DNA from 2 places in the Paenibacillus cisolokensis genome. Region 1 is predicted to be linked to the other one. Evidence: a T-box and tRNA genes for the amino acid it is inferred to sense, from the RefSeq annotation. Region 1 holds a T-box; the other holds one or more tRNA genes.
The links. A T-box is a leader RNA that pairs with one kind of tRNA and senses whether it is charged. The one in region 1 lies ahead of argS (arginine--tRNA ligase), so its partner is inferred to be a tRNA-Arg.

Region 1 (7,216 bases):
GATGGAACAAATAGACGCCGAACGAGATCGAGCCGAAGCCGGCCATCATGCGGATCGACCACTTCGGAGCGTTATGGTACAAGTAGAAAGCCGCCTGCAGCATGACGATTGCCGAAAAATAAGTGTGGATATTCCATACCGCGTCGTACATTTCGCTGCTCCACTTGTGCAGCCCGGTGCGGCCCGAATACATGACCCAAATATGCGCGGCAGCCGATGCCGCCCACAACGCCCAGACCGTCAGCCAGACGGGCAGCTTCGAGCCGCCGTTCTTCAGCTTGCCCGGCTTGAACCACTGTTGAAATTTATCGAAATAGATGCCGAGAAAAGCGCCCAAAAAGAAATAGCTCATATATGAGAAAGAAACGCTGCCTTTATATTGAAGGTGGAAATATTCGGCGTTCAGCAGCACGAAAGCCCACTGAATGGCAAAACCGAGCGGAAGCGCCAGCACCCGCAACCATTTGCTTTTCTTGAACAGCATAAGAAATATCGGAAACATCAAATAAAATTGGATATTGATAATGACAAAATACAGATGGGCATTCGCTTTTCCGGTCAGCAGCCGGATGCCGAAATGCTCAAGCGTGTACATCAACGACCAGCCGTCAAAATATTGGTAGTTGCGCACAAGATAAAACACGATCGAGAAGATAACGTACGGAATGAGAATAAACATGAAGCGTCTGCTGAAAAAGCGGGCCAGCTTTTCTTTCGTAAACGGCTGATGATAGTAATTGTAAAACAGGACGAAGCTGCTCAAAAAAATAAAAATGGGCGTCCCGATCCGAAAAAAGATGTTAAAAAAATTGTAGACGACGAACGAGCGCATCCCCGTCGTCTCGGCGATCGCCGACGACGTGGCGTGAACCATGATGACGCATACGATCGCCATGGCGCGCACGAGGTCCAGCTCGTTCAATCGTTCCCTTTTCAGCATTTCGCCTCTCCTCCGATGTTTCCCCAAATCAAAGCCAAGTATGCCGCAGTCTGGTCACGGCATATGTCCCATTATGCAATAACAAGCGAGCTTTGCCAATAATTTTTGTAAAATAATGGTTATGCAAATGATGAGACGTTTGTCCAGCTTGCGCCAGCCTTAACGATTAGACGAACGAGAACCATTATTTGTTTCATCGGCATAAGCCGCCCTGCATCGACTATGATCGGCTACATCCGTTCGGGGGTCCGCAGACCGAGCAGAGCCATGCCGCTTTGCAGCTTCCGCGCCGCCAGCGAGACAAGCGTCAGTTTTGCGCGGCGCTCGGAACGGCTGTCCGCAACGATGCGCTCGGCGTGGTAGAAGCGGTTGAACGCTTTGGCGAGATCGAGCAAATACCGCGCCATGACGGAAGGCTCGTCGTCCCGCAGCGCTTCCGCCAGCGCCTCCTCATATCCGCAAAGCATCTTGACGCACATCCACGCCTCAGGGGAGGACAGATGCACGCCGTCGATATTGTCGGCACGATCGGGAACGTCGTCCCGTCCTTTGCGCAGCAGGCTGGAAGCCCGGGCAAACGTATATTGCAGATAGGGCCCGGTTTCGCCGTCGAAACTGATCGCCTCATCCAGATTGAAGTCGATTTCCAGCATCCGCCGATGTTTCAGGTCCCCGAACACGACCGCTCCGACGCCGATCACTTCGGCAACCTCTTTGCGATTCGGCAGTTCGGGATTTTTGTCCGCGATCATCCGCTCCGCTCTCGCGACCGCTTCGTCCAGCACTTCTTCGAGAAATACGACCTGTCCCCGGCGCGTCGACATTTTCTTCCCGTTCATCCGCATCAGTCCGAACGGCACATGACGGCAAGCTTCGCTCCACGTACAGCCCATCCGGGCGAGAACGGCGAATACTTGCTTGAAATGGAGCGTTTGCTCGGCGCCGACGACGTACAGCAGCATATCCGCGCCCATCGTTTCCTTGCGGTAAATGGCGGTGGCCAAATCGCGCGCCGGGTAAATCGTGGCGCCATCCGATTTCAGGATGAGACACGGCGGCAGCCCTTCTTCCGCCAGACGGACTACCTGCGCGCCGTCGCTTTCCTCCAGCAGCGACTGCTCCGCGAGCCGCTCGACGACGGCGCCGATTTTGTCATTATAGAAGCTCTCACCGAGCACATGATCGAACCGGATGCCGAGCCGTTCGTATACCCTGTCGAATTCTTTCATACTGGCGCGGACAAATGTGTCCCACAGCCGCCGCGCTTCATCGTCGCCCGCTTCCAGCCGGCGGAACCACTCGCGGCCTTCGTCTGCGAGCTTCGGCGAACGCTCCGACTCGTCGTGAAATTTCACGTAAAGCCGCAAGCTTTCCCGGATCGGTTCGGCGGCGAGCGCTTCATCGTTTCCCCAACGCTTGTAGGCGGCGATCAGCTTGCCGAACTGGGTTCCCCAATCCCCCAAATGATTGACGCGGATGACGCGGTAGCCGGCCGCCCGGTACAGGTTGCCGAGCGCGTTGCCGATGACCGTCGAGCGCAGATGGCCGACGCCGAACGGCTTCGCGATATTCGGCGACGACATATCGATGACGACCGTTCGTCCCTTTCCCCAATCCGGCTGTCCGAACTTGTCGTCCGCGATGCGGCGAAGCAGCCGGGCGCTCCAGACGGAAGGTTCGAAGCGCAAATTAAGATAACCGCCCGCCGCTTCCGCCCGGATGCCTCCGTCCGCTTCGTTCAGCTTGCCTGCCGTTTCCGCGGCGATGCTCTGCGGGGAGCGCTTGAGCCGTTTGGCCAAAACGAAGCAAGGCAAGCTGACGTCGCCCATTTCCGGTTTTGGCGGATATTCGAGCCATTCCGCAATTTCAACGCCGGCTTCCGGCAGATGCGGCGCGATCCGTTCCGCCGCCAATTGCAACAGCATACATTATTCCTCCTTCCGTGTCCCGCCAAATAAAAAAGCTTTCCGTCTCTGTCAAAGAGACGGAAAGCTTGTCGCTTTACGCGGTGCCACTCTTCTTGGTATTTCCGCCACTGGCGGAAATCCCATCTTGAACAATGTTAACGGCTTGCGCCGGCATACCCTACTGGCATCGTTCGGGCATGCAACTCCCGGGACCGCTTCCCCTGCCGTCCGCTGCCGGCTTCCACCATCCCGGCTCGCTGCAAGCGGTTTGCGCCAAGGTACTCTCCCGTTCCTCGTCTGTATCCCTATTTTTCCCATTATAGCTTTCGCTACCCGGAAAAGCAAGCGGCTTGTGACCGGCCGCGAAGGTTCGAACTTAGCCTTCCAGAAGGAGCGATTCCGGATCTTCCAGCAATTCTTTCACCGTGACCAGGAAGCGGACCGCTTCGGCGCCGTCCACGATCCTGTGGTCGTAGGACAAGGCGATGTACATCATCGGCCGGTTTTCCATTTTTTCCTGATCGATCGCGACCGGACGCCATTGGATTTTATGCATGCCGAGAATGCCGACCTGCGGAGCGTTCAAAATCGGGGTCGACATCAGCGAACCGAAAACGCCGCCGTTTGTAATGGTGAACGTGCCGCCCTGGAGGTCCGACAATGTCAGCGCATTGCTGCGCGCCTTCGCCGCCAGCTCGGCGATCTGCCGTTCGATCTCGGCAAAGCTGAGCCTGTCGGCATCCCGCACGACCGGCACGACGAGCCCTTCCTTCGCCGATACCGCAATGCCGATATCGTAAAACTTCTTCACGAGCAGCTCGTCCCCTTGAATTTCCGCATTCAGCAGCGGGAACTGCTTCAGCGCACCGACGACCGCCTTGGTGAAGAAGGACATGAAGCCGAGTCCGACGTCATGCTTTTCCTGGAACGATTGTTTGCGGCGCTTGCGAATATCGAGGATCGCCGTCATATCTACCTCGTTGAACGTCGTCAGCATCGCGGCCGTGCGCTGCGCTTCGACAAGCCGCGCCGCAATCGTCTGACGGCGCCGCGACATGCGCTGGCGCTCAATCGGCTTGCCGGCGTCCGCCGCCGGCGCAGCGGCAGGGGCCGCTGCTTTCGGCGCGGTCGCATTAGCCGCCGCTTGCGGCGCCGAGCCGGCGGTGCCGTGCGACAGCACATCCTCCGGGCGGATGCGGCCGATCGGATCTTTCGTTTGTACGCTGTCGAGCGGAATTCCGCGCTCTCTGGCCAGCTTGCGTGCCGCCGGCGAAGCGTTTGCCGTTCCTTCCCCGCGGCCTGCGGCTGCGGCAGCCGGGGCCGGCTGCGGCGCAGCTGCGGCCGGCGCCGATTGGGCCGGTGCCGGTTCGGCTTTGCCTTCCGGCTCGGCCGGCTTGGCCTGCTCCCGGGCGGCCGGCGCCGCGCCGGCCGCCGCATCGGAAATAATGCCCACTGTCTCGCCGACCTGTACGTTATCGCCTTCGCGGAAGCGGATTTCGGTCAATACACCGCTCGCTTCCGCGCTGATTTCCAGATTGACTTTATCGGTTTCCAGCTCGAGGAGCGCATCTCCTTCATTGACCGTATCGCCTTCTTTAACCAGCCATCTGGAAATGGTTCCTTCGGTTATCGATTCGCCCATAGCGGGCACTTTGATTTCGTTCACGGTGACAACCTCTCCTTACGCTTGAGTTTCCCGGGCCCGCTGCTTCATGGCCGCTGCGATGATTTGCTGCTGCTCGTAACTGTGAACGTTCTGATATCCGCTTGCGGTGCTGGCCCGCTCCGGACGGCCGATGTAGCGGATGATGTCCGGCCGCGGCGCGATCGCCCTCAGCCTCGGTTCGATGTATGACCACGCGCCCATATTTTTCGGCTCTTCCTGGAGCCATACGATTTCGCTGGCATTCGCATATTTTTTCAGAATCCCCGCGATCTCATCCTTCGGGAACGGGTACAATTGTTCCACCCGGACGACATGGATCCAATCCCGTTCGGCTTCCTCAAGCGCAGACAGCGCTTCTTCGAGATCGACGGCCACTTTGCCCGTACACAGGATGAGCCGGCCGACGCGATCCGGTCTTCCGCCGGAGCCGGGCTGCTCCAGTACGGTCTTGAAGGTCCCGCTTGCAAAATCGGCGGCCGGCGACGCGACCCGCGGATTGCGGAGCAAGCTCTTCGGCGCCATCAGCACGAGCGGGCGGGCGTGATCGCTTTCGGTCAGCGCGGCTTGACGGCGAAGCAGATGGAAGTATTGGGCCGCCGTCGTCAAGTTCGCCACGGTCCAGTTGTCTTCCGCCGCCATCTGCAAGAAGCGTTCGAGCCGCGCGCTCGAGTGCTCCGGCCCCTGGCCTTCGTAGCCGTGCGGCAGCAGCAGCACGATGGAAGAGCGCTGCGACCATTTCACGCGCCCGGCGCTGATGAACTGGTCGATAATGACTTGCGCGACGTTCGTGAAATCGCCGAATTGCGCTTCCCACAGCACAAGCGTTTCCGGCGAAAACACGTTGTAGCCGTATTCGAACCCGAGCACCGACGCTTCGGACAACGGACTGTTGTGAATCGCGAACGACGCTTTGGCCTGCGGCAGCCGGTGCAGCGGCGAGAACGTCTCGCCCGTCTTGACGTCATGCAGCACCAGATGGCGATGAGCGAACGTGCCGCGTTCCGAATCTTGACCGGTCAGCCGGATCGGCTTGCCGTCGGCGAGTATAGTCGCAAATGCAAGCGCCTCGGCATGCGCCCAGTCGACTTTCTCGCCCTCCTCGAGGGCGTTGGCGCGGCGCTCCAGAATGCGCTGCAGCTTCGGATACACCGTAAACCCTTCCGGGCGCTCCAGCATCGCGGCGTTGATTTCCTTCAGCTTTTTGAGCGGAACGGCTGTCGTCGTCTCCGTGTTGCGCTGCGTGCTGAGCGGCTCGCTCTTCTGAAGGGCGTACTCCAGCTTTTCCTGGCGCTTGACCCGATCGTACGCCTCTTTCATTTCGGCTACGATCTCTTCTTGCATTTCCTTGATTTCCGCCTTGCTGATCAATCCTTCCGCCACCAGCTGCTCGCCCCATTTGGCGGCGATCGTCGGATGGTTCCGGACGACTTGGTAAATAAGCGGCTGGGTCGCTTCCGGATCGTCCGATTCGTTATGGCCGAACCGCCGGTACCCGACCAGATCGATTAGAAAATCTTTCTTGAACCGCAGACGGTATTCGCTCGCCAGCCGCACCGCGGCGATGCAGGCTATCGGATCGTCAGCGTTGACGTGCACGATCGGAATTTCAAAGCCTTTGGCCAGATCGCTGGCGTACAAAGTCGACCGGGAATCGTGGCTTTCCGTCGTGAAGCCGATCCGGTTGTTCGCGATAATATGAACCGTTCCGCCGTTGCGGTAGCCCGGAAGCTGATTGAAATTGAGCGTCTCCGCCACAATGCCTTCGCCCGGGAACGCGGCATCCCCGTGAACGAGAATCGTCGCTGCCTTGTCGTAATCCTGGCGCGGATATCCGGCCTGCGTCCGATCCTCCTGAGCGGCGCGGGTAAACCCTTCGACGACCGGGTTGACGAACTCCAGATGGCTCGGGTTGTTCGCCAGCGTCACGCGGGTTACGTTCGATTTTTTGCCGCTGTAGGAATAATCCGCTCCCAGATGATATTTAACGTCGCCGGTCCAGCCGTAATTTATCCCCATCGACCCTTCGGACGGAATCATATCTTTATTCGGCGAATGATGGAATTCGGAAAAGATTTTGCCGTAAGGCTTGCCGAGCACATGCGCCAGCACATTCAGGCGGCCGCGGTGAGCCATTCCCATCAGCACATGCTTGATGCCGTTGTCGGCGAACGCGCGAATAAGTCCATCGATCATCGGGACGAGCATATCGACGCCTTCAATGGAAAAGCGCTTTTGTCCGACAAACGTCCGATGCAGAAACACTTCGAACTGTTCGACTTGGGTCAGGCGGCGCAGCAGCGCCTTCTTCTCCTCCGGACTCAGCGTGACGGAAGACATCGCGAGTTCGGCCTGGCGATTCAGCCAGTCCCGCTCTTCCTCCTGATGAACATGGGAAAATTCAAAGGCAATCGTTTTCGTATACGTCTGAAGAAGGCGCTTGATCGCGTCTTTTCCCGTGCGCACATCGCTCGGAGCATGCTCCCAGATCAGCGACGCCGGAATCGCCTCAAGATCGGCCTCCGTCAAATGATAAGTGCTCGGGTCCAGAAGCCGGGTGTCTCCTTTGGCCCGCAGTTCCAGCGGATCGATATCGGCAGCCAGATGGCCGTAAGTCCGAATATTCCAGACCAATTTCTCCGCCGCGACCACCTTGCGCAGAAGATCGTGGGACGGAGCGCCGGAAGAAGGCGCGACAAAATCGGC
Region 2 (7,216 bases), on a different contig from region 1:
GCATAAACAGGTCCACCGTTACCCCAGCTGTTTCCATACCAAAACCACGCCAAAAGGCACAACCCCGTTAACCCCCCGGGGCTGTGCCTTGCCGCTCCGATATGCGCCGATCCGACAATATGCCCGCTTTCCGCCCGCTTATCGGATCGAAACGTTGTAATGTCTGAGCCACAGATCGGTCTGCCACAAATAAGCGAACAGCTGTGGGCCGCCCATGAGCTGGCCGAACCACGGCGTATTGCTGGCCGCCTGTTCGGACTCCGCGAGCTCCCGCACTTTTTTTACATTAATAAGCGGCAGGAGCGGAGAGGACGGATCATCCAGAACGTCCAGCAGCAGTTGCTTGACCGCAGCGAGATAGTTCGGATTGTGCGTCTTCGGATATGGGCTTTTTTTGCGGTACAGCACGTCGTCCGGCAGCACGCCGCGCAGCGCTTGGCGCAGGATGCCTTTTTCGCGGTCGCCGGCGGTTTTGATCGCCCACGGAATGTTCCATACGTATTCGACGAGCCGATGGTCGCAGTAAGGTACGCGAACCTCCAGTCCGACCGCCATGCTCATCCGGTCTTTGCGGTCCAGCAGCGTCGGCATGAAGCGGGTAATGTTCAGGTAAGACATCTCCCTCATACGCCGCTCCCGGTCGTTTTCGCCGGCGAGGCGGGGCACTTCGGCGATCGCTTCCTCATAACGTTCGCGAATGTAATCGAGCGGCCGGATCCAGGCCACTGCGTCGGGCGAGAGCAGATCGGCGCGTACGGCGGATGCGAGCGACCAGGGAAAAGTGTTCGCGTTCAGCGCATCTTCGCGATGAAACCACGGATAGCCGCCGAAAATTTCATCCGCCGCCTCTCCGGAGAGCGCGACGGTCGCTTCTTTCTTGATTTCCCGGCAAAACAGCAGCAGCGACGCGTCCACGTCGGCCATTCCCGGCAAATCCCTCGCCAGTACGGCATCGCGGAGCGCGGCCGCAAGCTCGGGCGTGTCGAACGTCACCGCGTGGTGGACGGTGCCCAGATGGCTGCTCATCCGTTCGATCCACGGGGCATCGGCGCCCGGCTGAAAAGCATGCGCCCGAAAATGCTTGTCATTGTCCGCGTAGTCGACCGAGAACGTATGCACCGCACCCTGGCCGGTCCGGTTGTAATAATCGACGGCAAGCGCCGTCAGGGCGCTGGAGTCGAGCCCGCCGGACAGCAGCGTGCAGATCGGCACATCCGATACGAGCTGGCGCTCCACCGTATCGCGCAGCAGCTCGCCGACCCGTTCGGCAGTCGCTTCCTCGTTCTCTTCGTGCGGACGGACTTCAAGCTGCCAATAGATCCGTTCGGCAATGCCTTCGCGCGACACCTTCAGCCAGCGGCCGGGGCGCAATTCCTCCAGATGGTGATAAACGCCGTGTCCCGGCGTGCGTGCCGGCCCGATCGCGAATATTTCGGCCAAGCCTTCCGCTCCGATTTCGGCGCTGACGGCGGGATGAGCCAATATCGCCTTCGGCTCGGAACCGAAAATGAACAATCCGTCGATCCGGCTGAAAAACAACGGCTTTACGCCAAGCCGGTCGCGGGCGAGAAACAGCTCCTCGCGTGCACCGTCCCAAACGGCGAAGGCGAAAATGCCGTTCAGCCGCTCCAGGCAAGCAGCCCCCCATTCCATGTAGGCGACAAGCAGCACTTCCGTGTCGCAAGTTGTCGTAAAGCGACGTCCCCGGTTTTCCAGCTCACGTTTCAATTCCGCAGCGTTGTATAATTCTCCGTTGTATACGATGACATAAGCATCCTCTTCCGACGAGCGGATCATGGGCTGCGCTCCGTTCTCAGGGTCGATCACCGCAAGGCGGCGATGTCCGAGCGCGCACGGTCCGGCGATCCACGTGCCGGCTGCGTCCGGTCCGCGAGCAGCGAGCGTTTCGGTCATCCTTTCCAGGATGTCGCTTTGCCGGGTCAGGTCACGGGTCCAATCGATCCAACCGGTGATGCCGCACATGTTCTCATCCCTCTCTTTGCTGAACTCCCTCTGCAATCATAAAACAGGTATATGCGTAAGACCGGATAAAATGTCTGTCCCCAAGGGAAGCTAGCGTAAGAAGGCACAGGCGGGCGATGGAAAGGAGGATTTTCGAGCATGGATAACGGAGGGGGCGAGACGGCTCGCAAACGTTATTACGTATCGGTCGGAGCCGGCCAAATTTTGGAGGATCCGACCGCGGCGCCCTATGAGTTGGTCATCATGGCGAACGAAGAAGAGCTGAACCGGCTGCAGGAGTTGTTCGAGGAAATAAGCAGCTTCGATGAAGCGCAGGCGTTTCACTTTGGCTCGCACCCGTTTGGCAAAGCGACGAGACAGGAAATCGACGGCGGCTACAGCTATTTGATCGATTCGATTTATCGTCTGTTGTACGAATGCGGAACGGATGAAACGAAACGCCATATTGAATCGATGCAGTTGTTATAATCGCGGCTTTGCGCGGGCGTTACCGCGAATTTTCTTAATAAGGAGGGATAACCGGTGAGTGAAACGAAACAGAACAAAGGCAACCAGTATGCGCAAAAAGGCGAGACGTTTGCGGAAAATGTCCTGGATAAAAATGTGAAGCAGCCGGCGCAAAACAATCCGAGCGAAAGCGTTCGGCGCTAATCCGGCATTCCCGGTTTTCCATAAGACATAACGACCATGCGGCGAGCATATCGTGAATAGTGGGGAAACAAGAACGATCCATGGGAGAGGAGCCGGCCGGGAAGAGCCATCCTGGGACATGGAGGAATGGGAATGAGCGCGGAACTGCTTATTCAATTACTCATGCTCGTCGTGATGATCATCGGTCTAGCCGGCCTGTCGGATCGCTCGTAAGTTTCCTTGCTGGGACGGGATGCGCGTTTTCTTCCTGACGCGCCGCTCCCGTTTTTTTGTTTTTTGAAAGACCGCGGGGCGGCTAATCACGAAGCTCCAGGACCTTATTCGCTCGCTCCAGCCCGCTGTGAAACTGCCACCAGTCCCGAAATTGCTTGCTATTACTCCGGCTCGCGGCGGCTGGCATCCGGAAGATGAGACAATAGAGGACAATGCTGCAAAAGTGCAGTATTTCCGGGGGGAAATGAACCAAAACTCGAAAATTTCTGCGATAATGCAATTTTTTGCCCCCGTTCAAGCCAGACAAGCGAAAACCGCCCCAAAATACTGTATTTTCGCAGGATTTTGCATCATAGTCATCTATTCGGGCCAAAGTTCCTGTATTTTTGCAACTTTTTCGCCAAAGCGATCAGCCCGAAGAAGGGGGCGCTAAAGGCGGGACACCGACGGAGGACGACGATTTGACGGAAGGCGCGGACGGTTAAAGAGGCAAAAACAAAGACCGCGACAGGCGCGGTCTTGTGGCATATGTATTCACTGGCGTCCCAGGAGGGATTCGAACCCCCGACCGACGGCTTAGAAGGCCGTTGCTCTATCCAGCTGAGCTACTGGGACAAATTTTCAGCGCATCCGTTCGGGGATGCCGCTAAGTCGCAATGCTGGAGCGGGTGAAGGGAATCGAACCCTCGCCTCAAGCTTGGGAAGCTGGCGTTCTACCATTGAACTACACCCGCACAGTACTAGTTAATATATCATAATCGCCGGATCGAATCAATGGGAAAAATTCATTTTTGCGACAAAATCCTTTTTTATTTTAGAATCGTCGTGATATAATCAATCCAACTGAAAGCATAGCGACACGAGCGCTTGAATGACAAGGCGGTGTTACCATTACAGCTCCGAACGATCCGCCTCGTGAAGATAAAGGCGGCAAAGAAAACGTCTACCTCTTTCCGAAGATGCTGGACCATTACCAGATTCAATTGACGCGCCTGCTGGAAGCGGAGCAATACGGGGAAGCGAAGGCGCTCCTCCGTTTTCTTCTCCAGGTCCGGGGGGAAGAGCGCCGGAATTACGAAGAGTGGGAAAATTTGCTGACATGGCTGAATATGGCTTTTCCGGACAGCGAAACGTCCGAAGAAGACGACGATGGCGATGAGGAGGAGAAGCTGCGCCAGGACGCGCTGAATCCTGCCGACCATGACGAGGCCTATGTCAGGCAGGTGCTGTACATTATGCGCCATCACCCGATGATGGATCAGCAAATATTGGCTATCGAGCGGGCGGTGCATCTTCGGCATGAGGACGTCGACCGGGAAATTATCGAATGGCTCGAAGAAGAAGATGTGCATCCGGTCGTGCAGTTCAAAGCGCTGCAATGCCTTCGCAAACGCGGAGCGCAAGGCGTGCTTGCGCTGGAACGGCTCGGCGAGACGATCCAGGTGGAGATCGGGGATGTTCCGCTGACGATGAACGATTTTCCCGAACCGGTATTGCGCGTGCTGGAACGGGTAGAGGCGAGCGTGGAGGCGGACGATCCGACGCTTCCTCATTTTGCCCGCGAACTTTGGAAAGAGAGCTTGCAGTTCCTATACGGCACTTCGGCTTACAAACGGCTGCTGCAGGACGACGATGAGACGGTGGACTGTTACGCGGCGGCGCTTCATCTCACGCTGCTGCTGACCGTATATGGCTCGGCGGATGAAGAAGAGGTGAGGGATACGTACGGCATTACCGGCGAGCTGCGCTTCCGGTATGAGCAGGCGTACCGCTCTTTGCGGCAGATTACCGATTTTCACTCGGATGAAAGCGGGCCCGAGCCTTGAAATCCGCTAGGATGTAATTTATAATGGAATGGTTTATTGAGCGTGACTCCCGTTTAAAATAGGATGTGTAATTCGGAGGGGAAAGCATAAAATGAAAGCAACCTGGGAAAAAATAGACAAGAACGTCGTCGCGATCGACGTGGAAGTCGATGCCGAAAAAGTAGCCGAGGCGCTTGACAAGGCTTTTAAGAAAGTCGTGGCCAAAGTAAACGTGCCCGGATTCCGCAAAGGCAAAGTGCCGCGTGCGATATTCGAAGCGCGCTTCGGCGTCGAGAGCCTGTATCAGGACGCGATCGACATTATTCTGCCGGACGCTTATGCCGATGCCGTGAAAGAAACCGGCGTTCAGCCCGTTGACCGCCCGGAAATCGACGTCGAGCAATTCGGCAAAGGACAAGCCTTCAAATTCAAGGCGAAGGTTACGGTAAAGCCGGAAGTGAAATTGGGCGAGTACAAAGGTCTGGAAGTTCCCGCCGGCAATACGGAAGTGACCGAAGAGGAAATTAACGCCGAGCTGGAACGGCTGCAGCAGCGTCACGCCGAGTTGGTCGTAGTCGAAGAAGATGCGGCTCAGAACGGGGACATTACGATCATCGATTTCGAAGGCTTCGTCGACGGCGAGCCGTTCGAGGGAGGCAAGGGCGAGCGCTACAATCTCGAGCTCGGCTCGGGTTCGTTCATCCCCGGCTTCGAGGAGCAGATTGTCGGCATGCGTACGGGGGACTACAAAGATGTGGAAGTGACGTTCCCGGAAAATTACCACGCCGAGAATCTGGCAGGCAAACCGGCGGTCTTCAAAGTGAAGCTTCATGAGATCAAACGGAAAAATTTGCCGGCTCTCGACGATGAATTCGCCAAAGACGTCAGCGAGTTCGAAACGCTTGAGGAGTTCAAGCAAGATCTGGCTGCGAAGCTGAAAGAGCGCAAAGAGAAAGAAAACGAGCAGGCCCGCGAAACCGCGGTTGTGGAAAAAGCGGCGGAAGCGGCCGAAATCGACATCCCCGAAGTGATGATCGAGAACGAAACGGACTACATGATTCGCGATTTCGAGAACCGCCTGCGGATGCAGGGGATGAATCTCGAGCTGTATTACCAATTCTCCGGTCAAGATGAGGCGCAACTGCGCGAGCAGATGAAGGGCGACGCCGAGAAGCGCGTCCGCAATACGCTTGTACTGGAGCAAATCGCTAAAGTCGAAAATATCGAAGTGACCGACGAGGATGTACAAGCCGAGCTGGAGAAGCTTGCCGAACAGTACAAACGTCCGGTGGACGAGTTGAAGGAGCTGTTCGAACGCAACGGAACGCTCGACAACCTGAAAGAAGATCTGTCCATTCGCAAAACGGTTCGGTTTTTGCTTGAAAACAGCAAACAAACGAGCGAAGTCGCATAACGCGAACCGGTACGAAGGCTTCGATAACGAAATTGGGCACGTGAAAACTACCACGTGCCTTATTTTACCACCGAAATACATACCAGCTTCCTTCGCGACGCCGGAACGGCAAGGCGAAACGAAGCTTCTCCCGTCGATCGGGATCTTACATAACACATACTGGCGAAATCAGGCGCATTCCCGGTACATAAGCGGCGGATCTGTTCGTATACTGTATAAAGGCGAGAAAATGACAGCGAACGGCCGACGTGTTACAATGTATTATGCAAGTCACAGTCCAATAAGAAAAGAGGTTGGTCGTCATGAATTTGGTACCGATTGTCGTCGAGCAAACGAATCGTGGTGAGCGTTCTTACGATATATACTCCCGCCTGCTGAAGGACCGGATCATTTTCCTGGGCAGCGCCATTGATGACGACGTGGCCAATTCCGTCATCGCGCAGTTGCTGTTTCTGACCGCTGACGATCCGGACAAGGATATTCACTTGTATATTAACTCGCCCGGCGGTTCGGTAACTGCCGGTCTGGGCATTTACGATACGATGCAATATATCAAGCCCGACGTATCCACCATTTGCGTCGGGTTGGCGGCCAGCATGGGTTCTCTGTTGCTGACTGCCGGCGCCAAGGGCAAGCGGTTCGCGCTGCCGAACAGTGAAGTCATGATACACCAGCCGCTCGGCGGCGTCCGGGGACAGGCGACGGACATCAAAATCCATGCTGACTGGATTTTGAGGACGAAGCAAAAGTTGAACCAGATTTATGTAGAACGTACAGGTCAGCCGTACGAAAAAATCGACCGCGACACCGACCGCGACTACTTTATGAGCGCGGAGGAAGCGATGGCCTACGGGCTGATCGACAAGGTCATCGACAAGCCGTTGTCGGCCGTCTGACCAATTGGAACGAAGGAGTGAAGACATGTTTAAATTTAACGACGAGAAAGGCCAGCTGAAATGTTCCTTCTGCGGCAAGTCGCAGGATCAGGTTCGCAAGCTGGTAGCCGGTCCGGGCGTTTATATATGTGACGAGTGCATCGAACTGTGCACGGAAATTGTGGAAGAGGAGCTCGGCCACGAAGAAGAGCTCGAAATGAAAGACATTCCGAAGCCACGGGATATTCGCAACATTCTCGACCAATACGTCATCG

Region 2: it has a tRNA-Arg gene. The T-box ahead of argS (arginine--tRNA ligase) is inferred to sense a tRNA for this amino acid. The anticodon was not compared.

What each region holds. Positions count from the first base shown of each region.
Region 1 is NZ_JBCNFP010000093.1:29,604-36,819, reverse strand. Features, by position in the region: gene ABEV74_RS15485 (acyltransferase) at 1-940, opposite strand, end outside; gene argS (arginine--tRNA ligase) at 1,171-2,865, opposite strand; T-box leader at 2,918-3,150, opposite strand; gene odhB (2-oxoglutarate dehydrogenase complex dihydrolipoyllysine-residue succinyltransferase) at 3,224-4,513, opposite strand; gene ABEV74_RS15470 (2-oxoglutarate dehydrogenase E1 component) at 4,529-7,216, opposite strand, start outside.
Region 2 is NZ_JBCNFP010000038.1:20,417-27,632, reverse strand. Features, by position in the region: gene asnB (asparagine synthase (glutamine-hydrolyzing)) at 139-1,983, opposite strand; gene ABEV74_RS06880 (hypothetical protein) at 2,122-2,451, shown strand; gene ABEV74_RS06875 (hypothetical protein) at 2,506-2,634, shown strand; tRNA gene ABEV74_RS06870 (tRNA-Arg) at 3,386-3,462, opposite strand; tRNA gene ABEV74_RS06865 (tRNA-Gly) at 3,508-3,581, opposite strand; gene ABEV74_RS06860 (hypothetical protein) at 3,807-4,673, shown strand; gene tig (trigger factor) at 4,765-6,066, shown strand; gene clpP (ATP-dependent Clp endopeptidase proteolytic subunit ClpP) at 6,369-6,962, shown strand; gene clpX (ATP-dependent protease ATP-binding subunit ClpX) at 6,988-7,216, shown strand, end outside.